2 regions of the Agathobacter sp. LCP21S3_B2 genome follow, and region 1 is predicted to be linked to the other one. Evidence: predicted binding sites of a transcription regulator. Region 1 holds the regulator's gene; the other holds the start of a gene.

What was found. The regulator NrdR, encoded in region 1, represses ribonucleotide reductase genes. The targets are predictions, from matches to a motif close to CACAANATNTTGTG.
Region 2: a site for NrdR is predicted at 6,579-6,592, ahead of nrdD (anaerobic ribonucleoside-triphosphate reductase). Genes of this name have one in related genera too.

The regions. Positions count from the first base shown of each region.
Region 1 covers NZ_JBQKGQ010000010.1:29,391-39,333, forward strand. Annotated here, with positions in the region: gene ACTQ1L_RS08625 (ATP-binding protein) at 1-851, shown strand, start outside; gene ychF (redox-regulated ATPase YchF) at 1,146-2,246, shown strand; gene ACTQ1L_RS08635 (YlmC/YmxH family sporulation protein) at 2,322-2,579, shown strand; gene nrdR (transcriptional regulator NrdR) at 2,798-3,253, shown strand; gene ACTQ1L_RS08645 (hypothetical protein) at 3,299-3,706, shown strand; gene ACTQ1L_RS08650 (YqeG family HAD IIIA-type phosphatase) at 3,703-4,209, shown strand; gene rpiB (ribose 5-phosphate isomerase B) at 4,249-4,692, shown strand; gene efp (elongation factor P) at 4,811-5,368, shown strand; gene ACTQ1L_RS08665 (oligosaccharide flippase family protein) at 5,428-6,735, opposite strand; gene ACTQ1L_RS08670 (Cof-type HAD-IIB family hydrolase) at 6,870-7,700, opposite strand; gene ACTQ1L_RS08675 (homocysteine S-methyltransferase family protein) at 7,899-9,943, shown strand, end outside.
Region 2 covers NZ_JBQKGQ010000006.1:126,428-136,370, forward strand. Annotated here, with positions in the region: partial or broken gene ACTQ1L_RS06215 (NAD(+) synthase) at 1-1,621, shown strand, start outside; gene ACTQ1L_RS06220 (ABC transporter ATP-binding protein) at 1,989-3,881, opposite strand; gene ACTQ1L_RS06225 (ABC transporter ATP-binding protein) at 3,881-5,629, opposite strand; gene ACTQ1L_RS06230 (MarR family winged helix-turn-helix transcriptional regulator) at 5,799-6,251, shown strand; gene nrdD (anaerobic ribonucleoside-triphosphate reductase) at 6,637-8,844, shown strand; gene ACTQ1L_RS06240 (hypothetical protein) at 8,867-9,160, shown strand; gene ACTQ1L_RS06245 (glycosyl hydrolase 53 family protein) at 9,675-9,943, shown strand, end outside.

The DNA.
Region 1 (9,943 bases):
CAGAGACGATTAAACTACTTTTAAAAAATAAAAAAGCAGCAGGAAATGCGATGCATAGAAATTTGATGCGTAAATTTAGACTGTATATGCTAATCGGAGGAATGCCTCAGGCTATTGAAGCTTATCTGGAACATAATAATCTTCAGATTGTGGATGAAACGAAAAGGGAGATTGTTGAGTTATATGAAGAGGATTTTACAAAAATAGATGGAACCGGACTGGCAGGAGATATATATGATGCAATTCCGGCAAGTCTTAGTAAAAATGCATCAAGATATGTGTTGTCAAAAGCGAGAGAAGGGGTACGTGCAAAACAAGTGAGAGAGATATTACCTGATATACTCAGCTCATATACTGTAAATATTGCATATCATGCAAACAACCCCGGGGTTGGAATGTCTCTGGAAAAGGATATAGACAGATACAAGCTATTTACATCAGATGTTGGACTGTTTATTACGCTTGCATTTAAGGATAAAAAATATACGGATAATATAATCTATAATAAGCTGTTGTCAGACAAGCTGGAAGCAAACCTGGGATATGTTTATGAAAATGCGGTAGCACAGATGTTGACAGCAAAAGGAAACAATCTGTTTTATTACACAATGAAAAGTGAAACTTCAAATCATTTGTACGAGATAGATTTCCTGCTATCAAATGGAACTAAAATTAATCCTATTGAAGTGAAATCCGGAAATTACAGAGAGCATAAATCATTGGATACATTTTGTGAGAAATTTAGCAGCCGAATCAGAGAAAAATATGTTGTTCATACAAAAGACTATAAATGGGAGAATGGGATAGATTATCTGCCTGTGTATATGATACCATTTATTGAAGGAGAATAAAGGATTTGTTTTAGCTGAAAGTGTTGATAAAATCGTACGAAATACGTAAAATAATGGTACGAAGAAAGGAGGTATCAAAATCATTGTTTGGAATATTGCCAAAGGAGGCAGATATAGAAGCTGCAAAAGCAGAAAGGCTTGGTGAAAAATAGATGCGGTTGTTGAAAAGCTTGATGATGAGTATGTTAAAATTATGTACAAATCTTCCTTAATGTGGTACACTACATAGTTGTATCAACAAACATCCGATACATAAAATACATATGAAATCAATTTAAAGGAGATATATATACCATGAAACTCGGCATCGTCGGACTTCCGAACGTCGGAAAGTCTACATTATTCAACTCACTCACAAAGGCAGGAGCACTTTCAGCAAACTATCCTTTTGCTACAATCGACCCAAACGTAGGTATTGTTTCAGTGCCTGACGAGAGAATCGTAAAGCTCGGAGAGCTCTATCACACAAAGAAGGTTACACCTGCAACAATCGAATTTGTTGATATCGCAGGTCTTGTGAAGGGAGCCAGTAAGGGTGAGGGACTTGGAAACCAGTTCCTTGCAAATATCCGTGAGGTGGATGCAATCGTACACGTGGTGCGCTGCTTTGAGGATACAAACATTATCCATGTAGATGGCTCTGTAGATCCTGCAAGAGATATCGAGACAATCAATCTTGAGCTTATTTTCTCGGATGTTGAGATTCTCGACAGGCGAATTGCAAAGATTGCAAAGCAGGCAAGAATGGACAAGACACTTGCAAAGGAGCTTGAGCTTGTTGAGGCAGTAAAGGCTCATCTTGAGGACGGAAAGATGGCCAGAACCTTTGAAGTGCCTGATGATGAGGATGCACAGCTTTGGTTCAAGGGCTATAATCTACTTACAGCAAAGCCTACCATCTACGCAGCAAACGTATCAGAGGACGACCTCGCAGATGACGGCGCAAGCAATCCGCATGTTGCAAAGGTAAGAGAGATGGCAAAGGAAGAGGGCGCAGAGGTATTTGTTATCTGTGCACAGATTGAGCAGGAGCTTGCAGATCTCGATGAGGACGAAAAGAAGGAGTACCTTGAGGATTTAGGTGTTGAGTCAAGCGGTCTCGATAAGCTTGTAGCAGCCAGCTATTCACTTCTCGGACTTATTTCCTTCCTCACAGCAGGAGAAGATGAGTGCCGTGCATGGACTATAAAGAAAGGTACAAAGGCACCACAGGCAGCCGGCAAGATACATACTGACTTTGAGCGTGGCTTCATCAAGGCGGAGGTAGTCAATTATCAGGATCTTCTCGACAACGGAAGCCTTGCAGCCGCAAGAGAAAAGGGCATCGTAGGCATGGAAGGAAAAGAGTACGTTGTTAAGGACGGAGATGTAATTCTTTTCAGATTTAATGTATAATTTTATAAATAAAACGCTTTTATAAGCACAAAATCAAAAAGAAACGCATAAGATAGACCAAGGGAGGTCTGTTTTATGCGTTTTCTGGATTTATGCGAAAAAGAGGTTGTGAGCGTGGAGGAGGGCAGGTTCATAGGGCATGTGCGTGACCTTGAGTTTGACCCGCTCTGTGGCAAAATCTGTGCGATTATCGTGCCGGGACCGGGAAAATATATGGGAATATTTTGCAGGGATTATGAATATTGTATTCCATGGGTTAAGATTGTGAAGATTGGACCTGATATAATATTGGTAAATATATGTGAGTCTGATATGCGGCGCAAGCTGTTGTGATTTTATAAATAGGTAACTGCTCAGAACCATTGATAACAAAAATGTGATAAAAAAGTTAAAATCAGTACAAAACATATTGACAACGAAAATTAGTATAGATATACTGAAATATGTATAGGTCTTTTTAAATACAGATGATGATTTGAAGTATTATAATATAATGAGAAACAAAGATATTTTGCTTCTTCATATTATATGATATCTACGGAGGGTACAGCATGAAGTGTCCATTTTGCAGTAGTGACAACACAAGGGTAATAGACTCAAGACCAGCTGATGACAACAGCTCTATCAGGCGCAGAAGGCTGTGCGATGATTGTGGCAAGCGTTTCACTACATATGAGAAGGTGGAGACAATCCCACTCATCGTTATAAAAAAGGACAACAACAGAGAGCAGTATGACCGCTCCAAGATTGAAAAGGGCGTGCTTCTTGCATGTCACAAGAGACCGATTTCAGCAGATACAATCTCAAAGCTTGTAGATGAGGTTGAGATAGAAATCTTTGCCAGAGAGGAAAAGGAAATCTCTACATCACTCATCGGAGAGCTGATTATGGACAGATTAAAGGACCTTGATGCGGTAGCATATGTGAGGTTTGCGTCAGTTTACAGAGAGTTTAAGGATGTCAACACCTTTATGACAGAGCTTAAAAAGATGCTTGACACCAAATAGTGTTTAGTTAGCAGTATTTATTTTGAAAAGGATGTGAAAGCACGTATGAACATTTCCGGTATTCGCCCGAGCGAAGGCTTTTATTCATACAATTCCATAAGGTTAAACGAGCTTAGAAACAGCCAGATTATGAGGTCAAAGCAGGCGGTGGATGACACAGCTTCGCAGCAATCCATTGCTGATGATACAGCTGATTACGAGGCTGCAAGGGCAAGGCAGAGCTTTACTTCGCTTGATTATGCAAATACATATGATTCCAATGCGAGCTATGAGCTTAAGGGTGCTGACAGTGATATCAGCTCGCTTGATGTCACAAAGGCAGTATACAATTTAGACAAGGATAAGGTATTGCAGCAGTATCAGCATTTTGTCGGCAGCGCGGATGGTATGATTATGCAACATGCGGCCTTGAATGAACAGATTAACAGGGAGACAGAGAATTTTATACTATGAGTTTTTTATACCCGGGAGAGTACATTGACTCGACATATAGCATAGATTTTGATAAATTATATAAGGAGGGATACAGGGGCATTATTTTTGATATCGACAACACCCTTGTGACTCATGGTTCGCCTGCTGATGAGCGGGCGATTGCATTGTTTAAGCATCTTAAGGAGCTTGGCTTTTCGTGTCTGGTGCTCTCAAACAATAAGGAGCCGCGTGTGAAGAGCTTTGCTAAGCAGCTTGGGATAAAGTATATCTACAAGGCAGGAAAGCCCAAGCCGTCCGGCTATCGTACGGCGATGGAGAAGCTTGGCACAGATACGAAAAACACTCTTTTTGTGGGAGATCAGATATTTACAGATATCATCGGAGCTAATCTTACGGGCATCAGATCAATACTTGTAGCACCTATTGACCCACATGAGGAGATACAGATTGTGCTTAAGCGCTTTATTGAAAAGCCTGTAATTGCATGCTACAAGAGGCATTTGAAGAAAGTAAATAAATAATTTTTAACTAATAATTTAAAATTTGGAGGCATATATATTATGAAGATTGCAATCGGAAACGATCACGCAGCAGTTGAGCTTAAAAAGACAATAATGGAGTACGTTGAGAGCATGGGGCACGAGGTGACCAACTTCGGCACAGATTCAAGTGAGAGTTGCAATTACCCGGAGTATGGTGAGAAGGTGGCTAATGCAGTGGCGTCAGGCGAGTTTGACTGCGGAATACTGATATGCGGTACCGGTGTAGGTATCTCAATAGCAGCCAATAAGGTCAACGGTATCCGTGCGGCAGTTTGTTCAGACACAGCCACAGCACGCCTTGTAAAACAGCACAACAATGCCAATATCATAGCCTTTGGTGAGAGGATTGTAGGTGTTGAGCTTGCAAAGGATATCGTAAAGGCTTATCTGACAGCCGAGTTTGAGGGCAGCAGACACGCAAAGAGAATAGCTATGATATCGGATATCGAGGCTAGAAACTAATATAAAACCAATACAAATTCATGCAATAGAAAATAAATACTTGAAATGTATTGCTTTTTATTGTAGAATGGACGAATGAGAGAGCTTAGGCTCGCACGATTTAAGGAGGAAGTAACTAATGATTTCAGCAGGAGATTTCAGAAACGGTGTTACTATCGAGTTCGAGGGAAACATCTATCAGATTATCGAATTTCAGCATGTTAAACCAGGAAAAGGTGCAGCATTTGTACGTACAAAGTTAAAGAATATCATCAGTGGTGGTGTTGTTGAGAAGACATTCCGTCCAACAGAGAAATGCCCTACAGCACACATTGACCGTAAGGATATGCAGTATCTTTATGCAGATGATGATTTCTATCATTTCATGGATGTTGAGACATATGACCAGATTGACTTACCAAAGGATGAGGTTGGCGATTCTCTCAAGTTTGTAAAAGAGAACGAGATGTGTAAGGTTTGCTCACACAAGGGCAATGTATTTGCAGTTGAGCCACCACTTTTCGTTGAGCTTACTGTTACAGAGACAGAGCCTGGCTTTAAGGGTGATACAGCAACAGGTGCTACAAAGCCTGCTACAGTTGAGACAGGTGCTACAGTTTATGTACCACTTTTTGTTGAGACAGATGATGTTATCAAGATTGATACAAGAACAGGTGAGTACCTTTCACGTGTATAATCTGTAGTTTTAAGAGTCTGCACATATTCCGGTATGCTTGGAGTATGTGCAGGCTTTTTTTATTTGTGTGCTGTGTGGCAGGTGAGAATTCCGACAGCAAGTGTCATAAACACATGCGACACAAGCATAGCCCACAGATATGCATCTATCCCATAGTGGGGGACGAGAAGCATAATCATCAGAATTCTTATCGCACAGGTGAGCAGATTGACGAAGAGCACCTGCTTTGCTTTGCCCAGACCATGCAGTATGCTGCAGAGCATTCCACTTATGTGCATCAACGGGCACAGAAAACACAGCCTTCTAAGAAAATATCCACAAAGCTTCGATGAGAAAAGAAAAACCCCTATAAAATCCGACAGCAGATAGAATATGCATGTAAAGATAAGTCCAAAGCATAGCCCGAATAAGGCACAGGAGTTTATGGTTTTAGTGATTTTTGTATCCTTTCCGGCGGCATTTGCTTCAGAAATGGATGGCAGAAGCATCACGCAGGCGCAGCTGCAAAGCACACCGGGGAATAAAAGTACGGGAAGGGTGAGACCGGAAATGGTTCCGAATATGTCAAGGGCCAATGCCGGTGATAGTCCGTAGAGTTTAAGAGTTCTCGGGATAAGCACATTTTCGACGGAGGATGAAAAGCTTGCCAATATGTAGTTAAGCGATAAAGGGATGAAAAGCGCAGCCATGCCATAGGCTGTTGTTTTCAGGCTTTTGACGGATATTTTAAAGTATGAGAAATCTTTTTTTATTGTGATAACGGAAAAGACGGTTGCGCTCGCTTCGCCTGCCACGATGCCGTATATAGAGTATACAGGCTTAAAGCAGCTGCCCCCGTCAGATAGTATTGCGTATATCAGATAGCAGGTGCCAATGCGTGCGGTCTGCTCAATTAATTGAGTGGCAGCTGGAACGGCTGCTTTTTTCAATCCATAATAGTATCCGTTTATGCAGGAATGGATAGCAGCGGGCAGAATGGAAAAGGACAGCGCCTTGACAAGCTCTGTACAGCGTGACTCACTTAAAATACAAATGCTTATGTAGTGGGCATTGGAATACATAATAATTGTGAGTAAAAGAGCAATGGTGGCTGACATAATTATTGCGCAAATGAGTATAATCTGTCTGTTTTGAGGCTTTTCGGCAACAAGCTTTGATGTAGCGGTCTGAAAACCGTTGCAGCAGAGTGACATGCATACGGACATGAGTGGAATCACAAGCTGATAGAGTCCAAGACCTGTTGAGCCCATGACGTTATTAAGAAATATGCGAAAGAAAAAACCCATAAACCGACTGGTTGTTCCGGCAAGTGTCAGGAAGATAGTTCCGGTCACAAGTGGATTGGATAAATATTTTTTTACAATCAAAAAATCACCTGTCATATGTTGTCTTAGAAGTATATGTGCTTCCGGGGATATATATGACAGATGATTGTTTTATTGTGTGTCAAACAGCTATTATGATCTTATATGACAGTTATCGCTATCTTAATGATGTGAGATTAACCCATAAAGTGGCGGATAGCCTTGGCTACGCCGTCATTTTCGTTTGTGTCGGTGACGTAATCAGCCTGTGCCTTAAGCTCATCGGTTGCATTTCCCATGGCCACGCCGATGTGTGCGGCTTTTACGATAGCCATGTCGTTTTCGGTGTCACCGACAGCCATTGTCTCATCAGCTGCTATATTCAGGATTTGAGCCAGCTTGTGAAGTGCCACACCTTTGTCAACGCCTGCTTTTGTGAATTCCAGATTACCGTAGCCACCGCTTACGAGCGTGATTTCAGGGATTTTTTTCAGATGTTCAAATACTTCGTCGCGGCAGTAGTAGTTATCATCTGCATCCTTTGGGAAATTGATGGTCATTTTCTGCATATGGTAATTGTTTTCGCGCATCATTTCAGTGATATCGTTCACACGTTTTCTGGTTGTCATGATGTATTCCTTAATAGAAGGAGGCATTTTGAGCTCCTTTGCATCCTCGAGACACTTGTATGGAGAATAGCCACAGCCGTTTATGAAGGCATCCATATGAACGCGCTTTGTCATCAGATAATCAATTATTGAAAACGCTGTCTCATCAGAAAGGCAGTTTTCGTAAAGACATTTTTGGGTGTCAATCTCGTAGATTGCACTTCCGTTTGCAGTGATAGCGTAGCGGATGCCGGTGTCCTTAATTGCCTCAAACGGCAGCCCTCCTAATGGACGGCCGGTGGAGATGACCACATTTATTCCGGCAGCAGTTGCCTCTTTTATAGCTTTTATATTTTCCTTGGATATCTGACTTTTGTTGTTGAAAAGTGTTCCGTCAAGATCTAAAGCGATAAGTTTCATAAGAAATCCTTTCTTTTGTTTGAAAAATATAGTGTTTTAGTATATTATGTGAATAGACTATTGATTTTTTTGTTTTAAAATCGGTTACAATGATAATATAAATTATCACAAATTTCAAGGATGAAGAGCACATAGCTTTTGCTTTGAAATACTTTACACTGTGGAGTAAATAACAGCTGAAACAGAAAAGGAAACGAAATGACAAGAGAAGAATTCAGAAAATATATCAGAGAAAACATAGTTATCCTGGATGGAGCGACCGGTACAAACCTGATGGCAGCGGGCATGCCGGTAGGGGTGTGTCCGGAGGAATGGGTGATGGAGCATCCGCAGGTGATTCTTGATTTGCAGAAGGCTTATGTCGATAACGGCACGAATATTGTTTATGCACCTACATTTACAGGAAACCGGATTAAGCTTTTAGAATATGGTTTACAGGAGAAAATTAACGAGATAAATACCACACTGGTTGGCCTGTCAAAGCAGGCTGTAGGGGATAGGGCACTTGTAGCAGCAGACATGACGATGACCGGCAGACAGCTTTTTCCACTCGGGGATCTGATGTTTGAGGAGCTTTTGGAGGTGTACAAGGAGCAGGCGAGGATCCTTGATGCGGCGGGCGCAGATGTTTTTGTGGTTGAGACAATGATGAGTCTTCAGGAGTGCAGAGCGGCAGTGCTTGCTATAAAAGAGGTAAGCGACCTGCCTATTATGGTGACACTCACCTATAACGAGGATGGCAGGACTCTTTTTGGTACACCGCCTGAGACAGCAGTTGTTGTGCTGCAGTCACTTGGAGTGGATGCAATCGGTGTGAACTGTTCGACGGGACCAGCTGAGATGATAGCGCTGGTTGAAAAAATGGCAGAGTACTCTACAGTTCCTCTTATTGCAAAGCCAAATGCCGGGCTTCCGGAGCTTGAGGACGGTAAAACTGTATACAAGATGACTCCGGATATGTTTGCGAATGCGATGAAAGGGCTTGTGAAGGCAGGTGCATCTATTGTCGGAGGCTGTTGTGGCACCACGCCGGAGCATATACGTGCTCTCACAGAGGCCGTAAAGTCAATGCCTGTTCATAAGCCGCTTGAGCACCATAGAAGAGTGCTTGCGTCCGAACGGAAGAATGTAGAGATTGACTTAGATGGCAACTTTACTGTGGTCGGAGAGAGAATCAATCCTACAGGCAAGAAAAAGCTGCAGGCACAGCTTCGTGAGGGAAAGCTTGACCTGGTGCGCCAGATGGCTATGGAGCAGGAGACAAATGGTGCGAGAATACTTGATATCAATATGGGCATGAATGGTATCGATGAGAAGGAGATGATGAAATCGGTTATATATGAGGTTTCATCTACAGTGGACTGTCCACTTTGTATTGATTCAAGCTATGTGGAGGTAATAGAGGAGGCTCTTAAGATTTATCCGGGAAGAGCTCTCATCAATTCTATTTCCCTTGAGACAGAAAAGATGGAAAAGCTTCTGCCTCTTGCGGCAAAATATGGGGCGATGTTTATACTCTTACCACTTTCGGATGCAGGATTGCCAAAGGATGTCGAGGAGAAAAAGCAGATTATAAATACTATTTATGACAAGGCACTTTCGCTTGGAATGGCACATGAGGATATCGTGGTGGATGGACTTGTTGCGACAATAGGTGCAAATCCAAAGGCCGCAATCGAGTGCTATGAGACCATTGCGTACTGCAAGGATGAGAAAAAGCTTCCTACAATATGCGGACTTTCAAATATATCCTTCGGACTGCCTGAGCGTATGTACGTGAACACAGCGTTTCTTACAATGGCCATATGCAAGGGACTCACCATGGCTATTGCCAATCCATCACAGGAGCTTTTGATGAATGCTGCATTTGCATCGGATATGCTGCTCGACAGACCTGACAGCGATATAGCATACATCGAGCGCATGAGCAGGCTTGCGGAGGAAAAGGCCCAATATGAGACTGTTGTTGTGAAAAAGTCGGACAATGATGCGTCTGCTTCAAACGACACATGCGCAGTGGGCAGTAAGGATGCGGTATTTCAGGCTGTCTTAAAGGGAAACAAGGGCAGTATAATTGATGAAGTAAAGAAAATGCTTTCTGATGGGGCAAAGCCTGACGAGATTATTAATAACAGCCTGATTCCGGCTATTAATGAGGTGGGAGAGCTTTTCAACCAGAAGAAGTATTTCCTGCCACAGCTTATCGGCAGTGCAAATACCATGAAGCTTGCTATAGAACATCT
Region 2 (9,943 bases), on a different contig from region 1:
TGGAATTGTGCCAAAAACATATATTCCTAACTATGGCGAATTTTATGAGAAACGCTGGTTTACAAGCGCAGACAAGAGATTATCAGATGAGATTACTTTAAATTATGTCGCAAACAGACCAACAGTACCTTTTTCTCCGAACATTATTATCAAGGATCTGAGAGGCGCAATTGTCGGTACTGAGATTTGTGAAGATTTATGGGTAAGTGCGCCTCCGAGCGGGGAGCTTTGCAAAGCCGGTGCAAATATCATTATAAATCCATCAGCAAGCAATGACGTAATCGGAAAAAGAGAATACAGGCGCAGTCTTGTGGCGATGCAGTCAGGAAGATGCCGTGCCGGATACGTGTATGCGTCAAGCGGTGCAGGAGAGAGCAGCACGGATCTGGTATTTTCCGGCCATTGCATCATAGCTGATAATGGCAGAATAGCTGGTGAGACGTCAGATTATTCAAAACGTATGAATAAAAAGGTATCAGAAGATGATGTGATGAGCTCTGGTTTTGTGATAAGTGAGATAGATATTGATCGCTGCATGAATGACCGCCACAGATACAACAGCGATTCATGGGCTGATGTGCCGGATGTGATAAAAGTAATTTTAAATGGTGAAAACCGGATGAAGGATTATCAAATATGGCCAAAGAAAGTTAATCCGTATCCGTTTGTACCAAGTGATAAAAACAACCGAAAAAACCGCTGCATGGAGATTTTGTCACTTCAGGCAAAAGGTCTGGAACAGAGACTCATATCCACCGGAATAAAAAAGGTTGTTCTTGGAATATCCGGCGGTCTGGACAGCACACTTGCACTGTTGGTATGCTGTGATGCATTTGATGCACTTGGCATTTCGAAGAGAAATATCTATGGTATTACAATGCCGGGATTTGGAACGACATCTACTACAAAGACAATTGCTGACAGGCTTATGGAAGAATTTGGAGTGACAGCCGTGGAAGTTAATATTGAGGCTGCATGCAGACAGCACATGAAGGATATAGGACATCCGGATGATGTTTTTGACGTGACATATGAAAACATTCAGGCCAGAGAGCGTACACAGGTATTGTTCGATTATGCAAACATGGTAGACGGACTTGTAATCGGTACAGGTGACATGTCAGAGCTTGCGCTTGGCTGGTGCACCTACAACGGCGACCATATGAGCAATTATGCCGTGAACTGCAGTGTACCAAAGACACTTGTTAAATACATTGTACAGGCTTATGCCAGCGAGTGCGCGTCAACGGATGAAATGAAAAATGTGCTTTGCGAAATAGCAGACCTGCCTATTTCCCCTGAACTACTGCCGCCGGATAAAGACGGTAACATAGCACAGAAAACAGAGGAGAGCATCGGCAAATATGACCTTCATGACTTCTTCCTTTATCATTTTCTGCGTAATGGAGAAAGCCGGGAGCGGATATTAAAACTTGCAGAGATTGCTTTTGCAAATGTAAGTAAGGGCGAAATAGAAAAGACGCTGGAAACATTCTTTACGCGTTTCAGACAGCAGCAGTTTAAGCGTTCATGCATACCTGACGGACCAAAGGTTGGAACTGTTTCATTATCTCCTAGAGGTGATCTGAGAATGCCAAGCGATATGGTGGAATTGTATTAGGCCGAAGTGCAAAAAGATAAAAGAAATATTAGCTAACCACAAATGAACATCCAGTCACAGCGTAAGAAAACCGGGAGACCGGGAACGCAACCGGGGGATGGCACACCCTCATGTGCGCTAACGCTTTGCTGTTAAGATTCTGTACGAATTATGCTTATAGTGTTTCTATGCTTGACGAAACTGGCTTTTATGCGCCGTCCATGGCGCATAACACCTTGCCCAGCCATCCATGGCTGGGCATTTCTGTGTTTCATGTGCATAATTCTACAGTATCTAAACAGCTTCGCTAGTCGCTTACATGAGGGTGTGCCATCCCCCGGCTGCGTTCCCGGTCTCCCGGTTTTCGTAGTCATGCCATGGCACTGAATTACGCAGTCTTTCCGGTATAAAGCTGATAATACTTTCCCTTCTTTGCAATCAGCTCATCATGACTTCCCCTTTCAATAATGCGTCCCTGCTCCAAAACCATAATGCAGTCGCTGTTTCTGACCGTAGAAAGCCTGTGTGCGATAACAAATGTAGTGCGGCCATGCATGAGCTTATCCATGCCGTCCTGAACAATACGCTCGGTACGTGTATCAATTGAGCTTGTAGCCTCATCGAGGATGAGCACAGGCGGGTCGGCGATAGCGGCACGCGCAATGGCTAGAAGCTGGCGCTGGCCCTGGCTTAGGTTTGCACCGTCACCTGTCAGTACAGTATTGTAGCCGTCAGGAAGCTGTCGGATAAACGTATCGGCGTTTGCCAGGCGGGCAGCTGCGTATACTTCATCATCTGTGGCATCAAGCTTGCCGTAGCGGATGTTTTCCATGACAGTAGCTGTGAAAAGGTGGGTATCCTGCAAAACAATGCCAAGAGAGTGGCGCAGATCAGCCTTTTTAATCTTGTTTATATTGATGCCGTCATATCTTATCTTGCCGTCTGCTATATCGTAGAAGCGGTTGATAAGGTTAGTGATGGTAGTCTTTCCAGCTCCGGTGGTGCCGACAAAGGCAATCTTCTGACCGGGTGATGCAAAAAGATTCACATCGTGCAGTACAATTTTCTCAGGCACATATCCGAAATCCACATCGTCAAATACCACATCGCCCTCAAGTTTTTTGTAGTCCACAGAGCCGTCAGCCTGATGAGTATGCTTCCATGCCCATAAGCCGGTGCGTTCATGGGTTTCGGTAAGTTTTCCGTTTTCTTCCTTAGCATTTACTAGTGTGACATAGCCTTCGTCAGTCTCAGGCGTTTCGTCGAGCAGAGAGAAGATACGGTCACATCCGGCAAGCGCCATGATGATACTGTTGAACTGCTGGCTGACCTGCGAGATAGGCATGTTAAAGCTCTTGTTAAAGGTCAGAAAGCTCGCAAGCTTACCAAGGGTCAGACCGCCAAAGCCTGAAAGAGCCATAACACCGCCGGCAAGAGCGCAGAGCACGTAGCTTAGATTTCCAATCTGTGCGTTTACAGGACCGAGCATGTTGGAGTACATGTTGGCATTGTAGGCACTTTCAAAGAGTTCATCGTTTATTTTGTCGAAGGCTTCAATATTTTCCTGCTCGTGGGTAAATACCTTGACCACTTTCTGTCCGTTGAGCATTTCCTCGATGAAGCCGTTAACCTTGCCGAGGTCGCGCTGCTGCGCAAGGAAATAGCGGCTGGAGAAGCCTGCAAATTTCTTTGTCACGACTGTTGTTACGATTACCATCACGATAGTTAGTACGGTGAGCGGAATATTTAATATGACCATTGAAACAAAAACGCTCACAACAGTGATAGCACTGTTAAGTATCTGCGGAAGACTCTGGCTGATGAGCTGGCGGAGTGTATCGATATCGTTTGTATAAATTGACATGATATCGCCGTGCGCATGTGAGTCAAAGTATCGGATTGGCAGATCCTGCATATGGGAAAAGAGCTCAACACGCAGATTCTTAATGGTGCCCTGTGATACGTAAATCATTATTTTGCTGTATGCAAACGTACTGATGACGCCGATGCCGTAGAATACGGTGACCCTTCCTATTGCTGCAAGGAGTGGTCCGTAGTCGGGACTTCCTGTCTTAAGCAGTGGTACTATATAGTCATCAATCAAATTTTTGGTAAACATGGTTCCCTGCACATTTGCAAGTACACTGACAAAGATACATATCACAACAATTATGCAGGCCGGTAAATATTTCTTGAAAATAAATCCCATGAGGCGCGCAAAAAGCTTACCGGGATTTTTAATTTTGGGTTTTGGACCTTGTGGTCCTCTTGGTCCTGGCATCAGGCAGCACCTCCTTCATCAAAGTCTCCTCCGCCGTTTGTCTGGGAATCGTAAACATCGCGGTAGATTTCATTATTTTTAAGCAGATTTTCGTGAGTGTCAAAGCCGTCCACTTTTCCGTCATTCATCACAATGATACGGTCAGCATCCATGACTGATGAGATACGCTGTGCGATGATGAGCTTAGTGGTTCCCGGTATTGTTTTTGCGAGGGCAGCACGGATTTTTGAATCTGTTGCTGTATCCACAGCCGAGGTGCTGTCATCGAGTATGAGTATCCTTGGCTTTTTAAGCAGAGCTCTTGCGATACACAGACGCTGCTTCTGACCACCGGATACGTTGGTTCCGCCTTGCTCTATGTAGGTGTTGTACTTGTCAGGGAAGGACTCGATAAAATCATCGGCGCATGCCATTTTGCAGGCTTCAATACACTCATCTGTGGTAGCGTTTTTGTCACCCCAGCGCAGATTTTCGAGTATGGTGCCCGAGAAAAGCACGTTTTGCTGGAGCACGACAGCTACCTTGTTTCTGAGAGTGTCCATGTCGTATTCACGCACATCGTGGCCTCCGACGATTACAGAGCCGGTGTCTGTGTCGTAGAGACGGCTTATCAGGTTTACAAGGGAAGATTTCGAGCTTCCGGTTCCTCCTATGATGCCGATGGTCTCACCTGATTTTATGTCTAGATTTATATCCGACAGAACCGGAGTTTCAGCGGTGTCTGAATATCTGAAGGTTACATGCTTAAAGCTTATGCTTCCGTCAGGCACATCGTAAAGCGGCTCCTTTGGATTGTGCAGTGTGCTCTGTTCATTTAATACCTCGCTGATTCGTCTTGCAGATGCGAGTGAGAGTGAAATCATAACAAAAATCATGGAGAGCATCATGAGGTGCATCAGAATATTCATGCAATAGGTGAGAAGAGCCATCAGATCACCTGTAGTGAGAGTGCTGCTTACCACCATATGAGCTCCGAGCCAGCTTATTAACAGGATGCAGGCATACACTGTAAACTGCATGAGCGGAGAGTTGTATACCACAAGGCTTTCTGCCTTCACAAATACGTCGTAGATATTCTGTGCTGCCTTTGAAAAACGTTTCTTCTCATAATCCTCACGGACGTATGCCTTTACAACGCGGATAGCGGATACGTTTTCCTGTACACTTTCATTCAGGTCATCATAGCGCTTGAAGGCTCTGTCGAAGTATTTCATGGCCGCCTTACTGATGAAAAGCAGTAAAGCTCCAAGCACAATGACAGCGATTAAGTATATTGTCGCAAGGCGAGGGCTGATGAAAAATGACATAGCCATCGCACATATTATGGACGCAGGGGCTCTCATAGCCATGCGAAGCAGCATCATGTAAGCATTCTGGATGTTGGTCACATCGGTTGTCATACGTGTGACAAGACTCGCGGATGAGAATCTGTCGATATTTGCAAAGGAAAAGGTCTGGATGTTGCGAAACATTGCAGCACGCAGATTCTTTCCAAAGCCCATGGCGGCCTTTGCACCATATTTTGCACCGAGACATCCTGTTAAAAGACCAAACAGTGCTGCGACAATCATACACACACCCATGATATAGATATGCCTTGTGTCGCCCATATTGACACCGTTGTCGATGATTGAAGCCATGAGAAGAGGGATTATGGTATCCACAGCCACCTCAAGCAGCATGAAAACAGGTGTTGCAATTGAAGACCATTTGTATTCCTTTATTTGGGCACCTAGTGTTTTTAACATATGTTTTGTCCTTTCTTCTTATATTTTATATTTGATTAAAACGAACTTCCCACATTTATGGTAATGTGGTTAACTAAAAAAATACTTGCATTTAATTAGTTAGTGTGCTAACTATATTATAGATATACTTTTTTTATTGTCAAGAAAAATTTATGAAAGGATTTCAGATATGAAGGAGTTTACACCGGATAAATACTTAGGACACAAGATAAACCGCATCAGCAGGAGCATAGACAGATATTTTGACAGAAAAAGGTGCAGTAAAACAGAGTGTATACCGCGAAGCCAGGGTATGATGATTGGATATATAATGGATAATCCGGGCCAAAATATATTTCAAAAGGATATCGAGGCAAAGTTTCATCTGTCAGGAGCCACAGTGACAAATATGCTTAAAAGTCTTGAAAAAAACGGCTATATCGTGCGCACACCTATGGAAAATGATGCAAGGCTTAAAAGGATTGAGCTGACGCAAAAAGCACTGGACCACGAAAACAGGGTGAGGGAAAATATAATGGGAATAGAGGAAGCCATGCACGAAGGCTTTTCTAAGGAAGAGTTTGACATGATGCTTGGCTTTTTGGACAGAGTGATTGACAATATGGAAAAGCTTAACAAGTAACAAAATAATTACAGAGTTGAAAAAGTAGCATAAATATTGTGGCTTTTTTTGTGCAATAAGTCAAAATGCTACAAAATATTGTTGAGCGTATTGACATAGCAACAATATCTTGTATAATTTAGATTGTCATCAAAAACAGATGCACAGATTTGTAATAAATAATATGACATTTTATATGTAGCTATATAGTAATCGTTTGGTGAGCAGCTGGCTTTATATTGCAGGGCTGTGATGCGAATTAAATGATTACATCTCATCTATAGCTGCATATTTTGTGCCATTACACATGATAAAATACATATATATGGTATGTGATGTAAATAATGATACTATATATAGTGTAGCGTATTTTGCAGCATTTAGTATACAGAGAGGAGAAATTTACATGAAAATCATCAAGCGAAGCGGCAGTGAGGACGTATTTGATGCAGCTAAAATTGTAGCTGCCATTAGAAAGGCAAACGGTTCAGTGCTTGACTATGAGAAGCTTACTGCTGATCAGATTGAGGAAATTGCAAATAATGTGGAGACCGCATGTGAGAATATGAAGCGCTCTCCAAGCGTTGAGGAGATACAGGATATGGTAGAGAACCAGCTTATGAACAAGCGTGCCTTTACCGTGGCCAGAAACTACATCACTTACAGATACAAGAGGGCCATCGTCCGTAAGTCAAACTCTACGGACCAGCAGATTCTTAGCCTTCTTGAGTGCAATAACGAGGAGGTAAAGCAGGAAAATTCCAACAAGAATCCTACTGTAAACAGCGTACAGCGTGACTACATGGCAGGTGAGGTGAGCAAGGATATCACACGTCGTTTCCTGCTTCCTGAGGATATAGTGGAGGCTCATGAGAAGGGACTTATCCATTTCCATGATGCAGATTATTTTGCACAGCACATGCACAACTGCTGTCTGGTAAATCTTGAGGACATGCTTCAGAACGGTACGGTAATCAGTGAGACAATGATTGATACACCAAAGAGTTTTTCTACAGCCTGCAACATCGCTACCCAGGCTATAGCACAGATTGCCAGCTCACAGTATGGTGGACAGAGTATCTCGCTTGCACATCTGGCACCATTTGTACAGGTCAGCCGTGAAAAGTTCAGAAAGCAGGTGCGCAAGGAGTTTGAGAGCATTGGACTTGATCTGAATGACGAAAAAATCAATGAGGTCGCAGAGCTCCGTGTCAAGGAAGAAATCAACCGCGGTGTGCAGATGATTCAGTATCAGGTCATCACACTCATGACTACAAACGGACAGGCACCGTTTATCACAGTATTCATGTACCTCAACGAGGTATCCGATCCGCAGACAAAGGCAGATCTTGCCGCAATCATTGAGGAGATGCTGCACCAGAGAATAAAGGGCGTAAAGAACGAAAAGGGTGTATATATTACACCGGCATTCCCTAAGCTCATATATGTGCTTGAGGATGATAATATCACAGAGGATTCAAAGTACTGGAATCTCACAGTGCTTGCGGCACAGTGCTCTGCAAAGAGAATGGTGCCTGATTATATTTCAGAGAAGGTCATGAAGGAGCTTAAGGACGGAGATGTGTATACATGCATGGGCTGCCGTTCATTCCTCACAGTGGACAGATGCTCACAAACAGCAGGTAATGTGGCACATGCCAAGAACTTTGATCCAAACAAGCGTAAATACTATGGACGTTTCAACCAGGGTGTTGTCACCTTAAATCTCGTTGATGTGGCATGCTCTTCAGAAAAGGATGAGGAAAAATTCTGGAAGATACTTGATGAGAGACTTGAGCTGTGTCACAGAGCACTTATGTGCAGACATAAGAGGCTTCTTGGTACCAAATCCGATGTGGCACCGATTCTCTGGCAGAACGGAGCACTTGCACGTCTGAAAAAGGGAGAGGTTATAGACCCATTATTATTTAACGGATACTCAACAATCTCACTCGGCTATGCAGGACTTTGTGAGTGTGTGCGCTACATGAAGGGTGTATCACATACAGAGCCAAAGGAAGGCACACCGTTTGCACTTAAGGTAATGCAGTACTTAAACGATGCATGTGAGCAGTGGAAAAAGGAGTCAAACATCGATTTCAGTATATATGGCACACCGCTTGAGTCTACCACCTATAAGTTCGCAAAGTGCTTACAGAAGCGCTTTGGTATCATCGAGGGTGTTACCGACAAGAACTATATTACAAACAGCTACCATGTGCATGTAACAGAGCAGATTAATGCATTTGACAAGCTCAAGTTTGAGTCCCAGTTCCAGAAGCTGTCTCCGGGAGGTGCCATCAGCTACGTTGAGGTGCCAAACATGCAGGACAATATCCCGGCAGTGCTTTCGGTAATGCAGTACATTTATGACAATATCATGTACGCAGAGTTGAATACAAAGAGCGACTATTGCCAGGTATGCGGCTACGACGGAGAAATCAAAATCGTAGAGGAAGAGGGCTCAGGCAAGCTTATCTGGGAGTGCCCACATTGTGGCAACCGTGACCAGAACAAGATGAGTGTAGCCCGCCGTACATGTGGCTATATAGGCACACAGTTCTGGAATCAGGGAAGAACTCAGGAGATTAAAGAGCGAGTACTACATCTGTAGAAGGTAAAGGAGGATTTTGTTTATGACTAATGAAGAAATCTGGAATATTGGTCTTGAGGAGCGTACAGACGAGCTTTCAAAGCTGCAAAGCGAATATGACAGGCTCGACGTGGAGTGCCGCAAGGCGGAATTTGAAAAGGATATGTATGCACGTCTCAGGGACGTAAATAATGCAATGCTCTATAAGCAGAAATTCTCAGAAAAATACGAGAAATGTGCCAGGGCATCTGAAAAGCTCACGAAACAAAAGAATGCACTTGAGAATGAGATTAGTGTTCTGAAAAAAGAGATATATTACATTAATAGCTTGATGTAACATACGAATATGCCGTATGGCAGCTTTTGAAAATATTTCATAAGCTGCCGTACGTTTTTTTTATATATAGTACCGGGGACTCTGGCAATTTGCCTATGAAAAAATAAAAAAATATCAAGCATATTAATATATTTAGCTTGCATAAAAAATTATTATACTTCTAAAACGCGTAAAAGTATTGTGAAATTTCTACAAAATTAATGTGAATATCATTATTTGAATAACCGTTCGAACAAGCTGAATTTTTGTGTATTTTCCCATATTTACAAATATTAAATTGATGTATTTTTGCTAAATATTACAGAAATAAGTTGGCATTTATGTCTATTGAAACGTAAACGTTTAATGTATAAACTGTAAATATAGTTATTGCAACCGATTGCGCTGTTGCGCATGAAACAGATGAAATCATGAGTGACATGCAATTTGTGAATGTGCATGACAGTGGCTTAATGGCTTTGATATTTATCAATTTGATAGTCATTTACCACTGCATAAAAACAAGGAGGAAAATATGAGCAGGAAGAGAAAAATGGCATCTATAACAAGTGCCGGACTGGTGTTTGCAATGCTTTTAAGCCAGAGCGCTGTGGCGGATTTTGGCACAGAGCAGGTTAAGGCAGCAGAGGATACCGCAAAGTGGGTAGACACAGAATATGTGGTGAATGGAGATTTTGAGTCGTCTATAAATGAGGATGGAAGTATAACCGGTTGGACTAAGTCAACGGGAAGTGGACTATTTGTCACAAAAGATGAGTGGGCGGTAAATAATACAACTCAGTT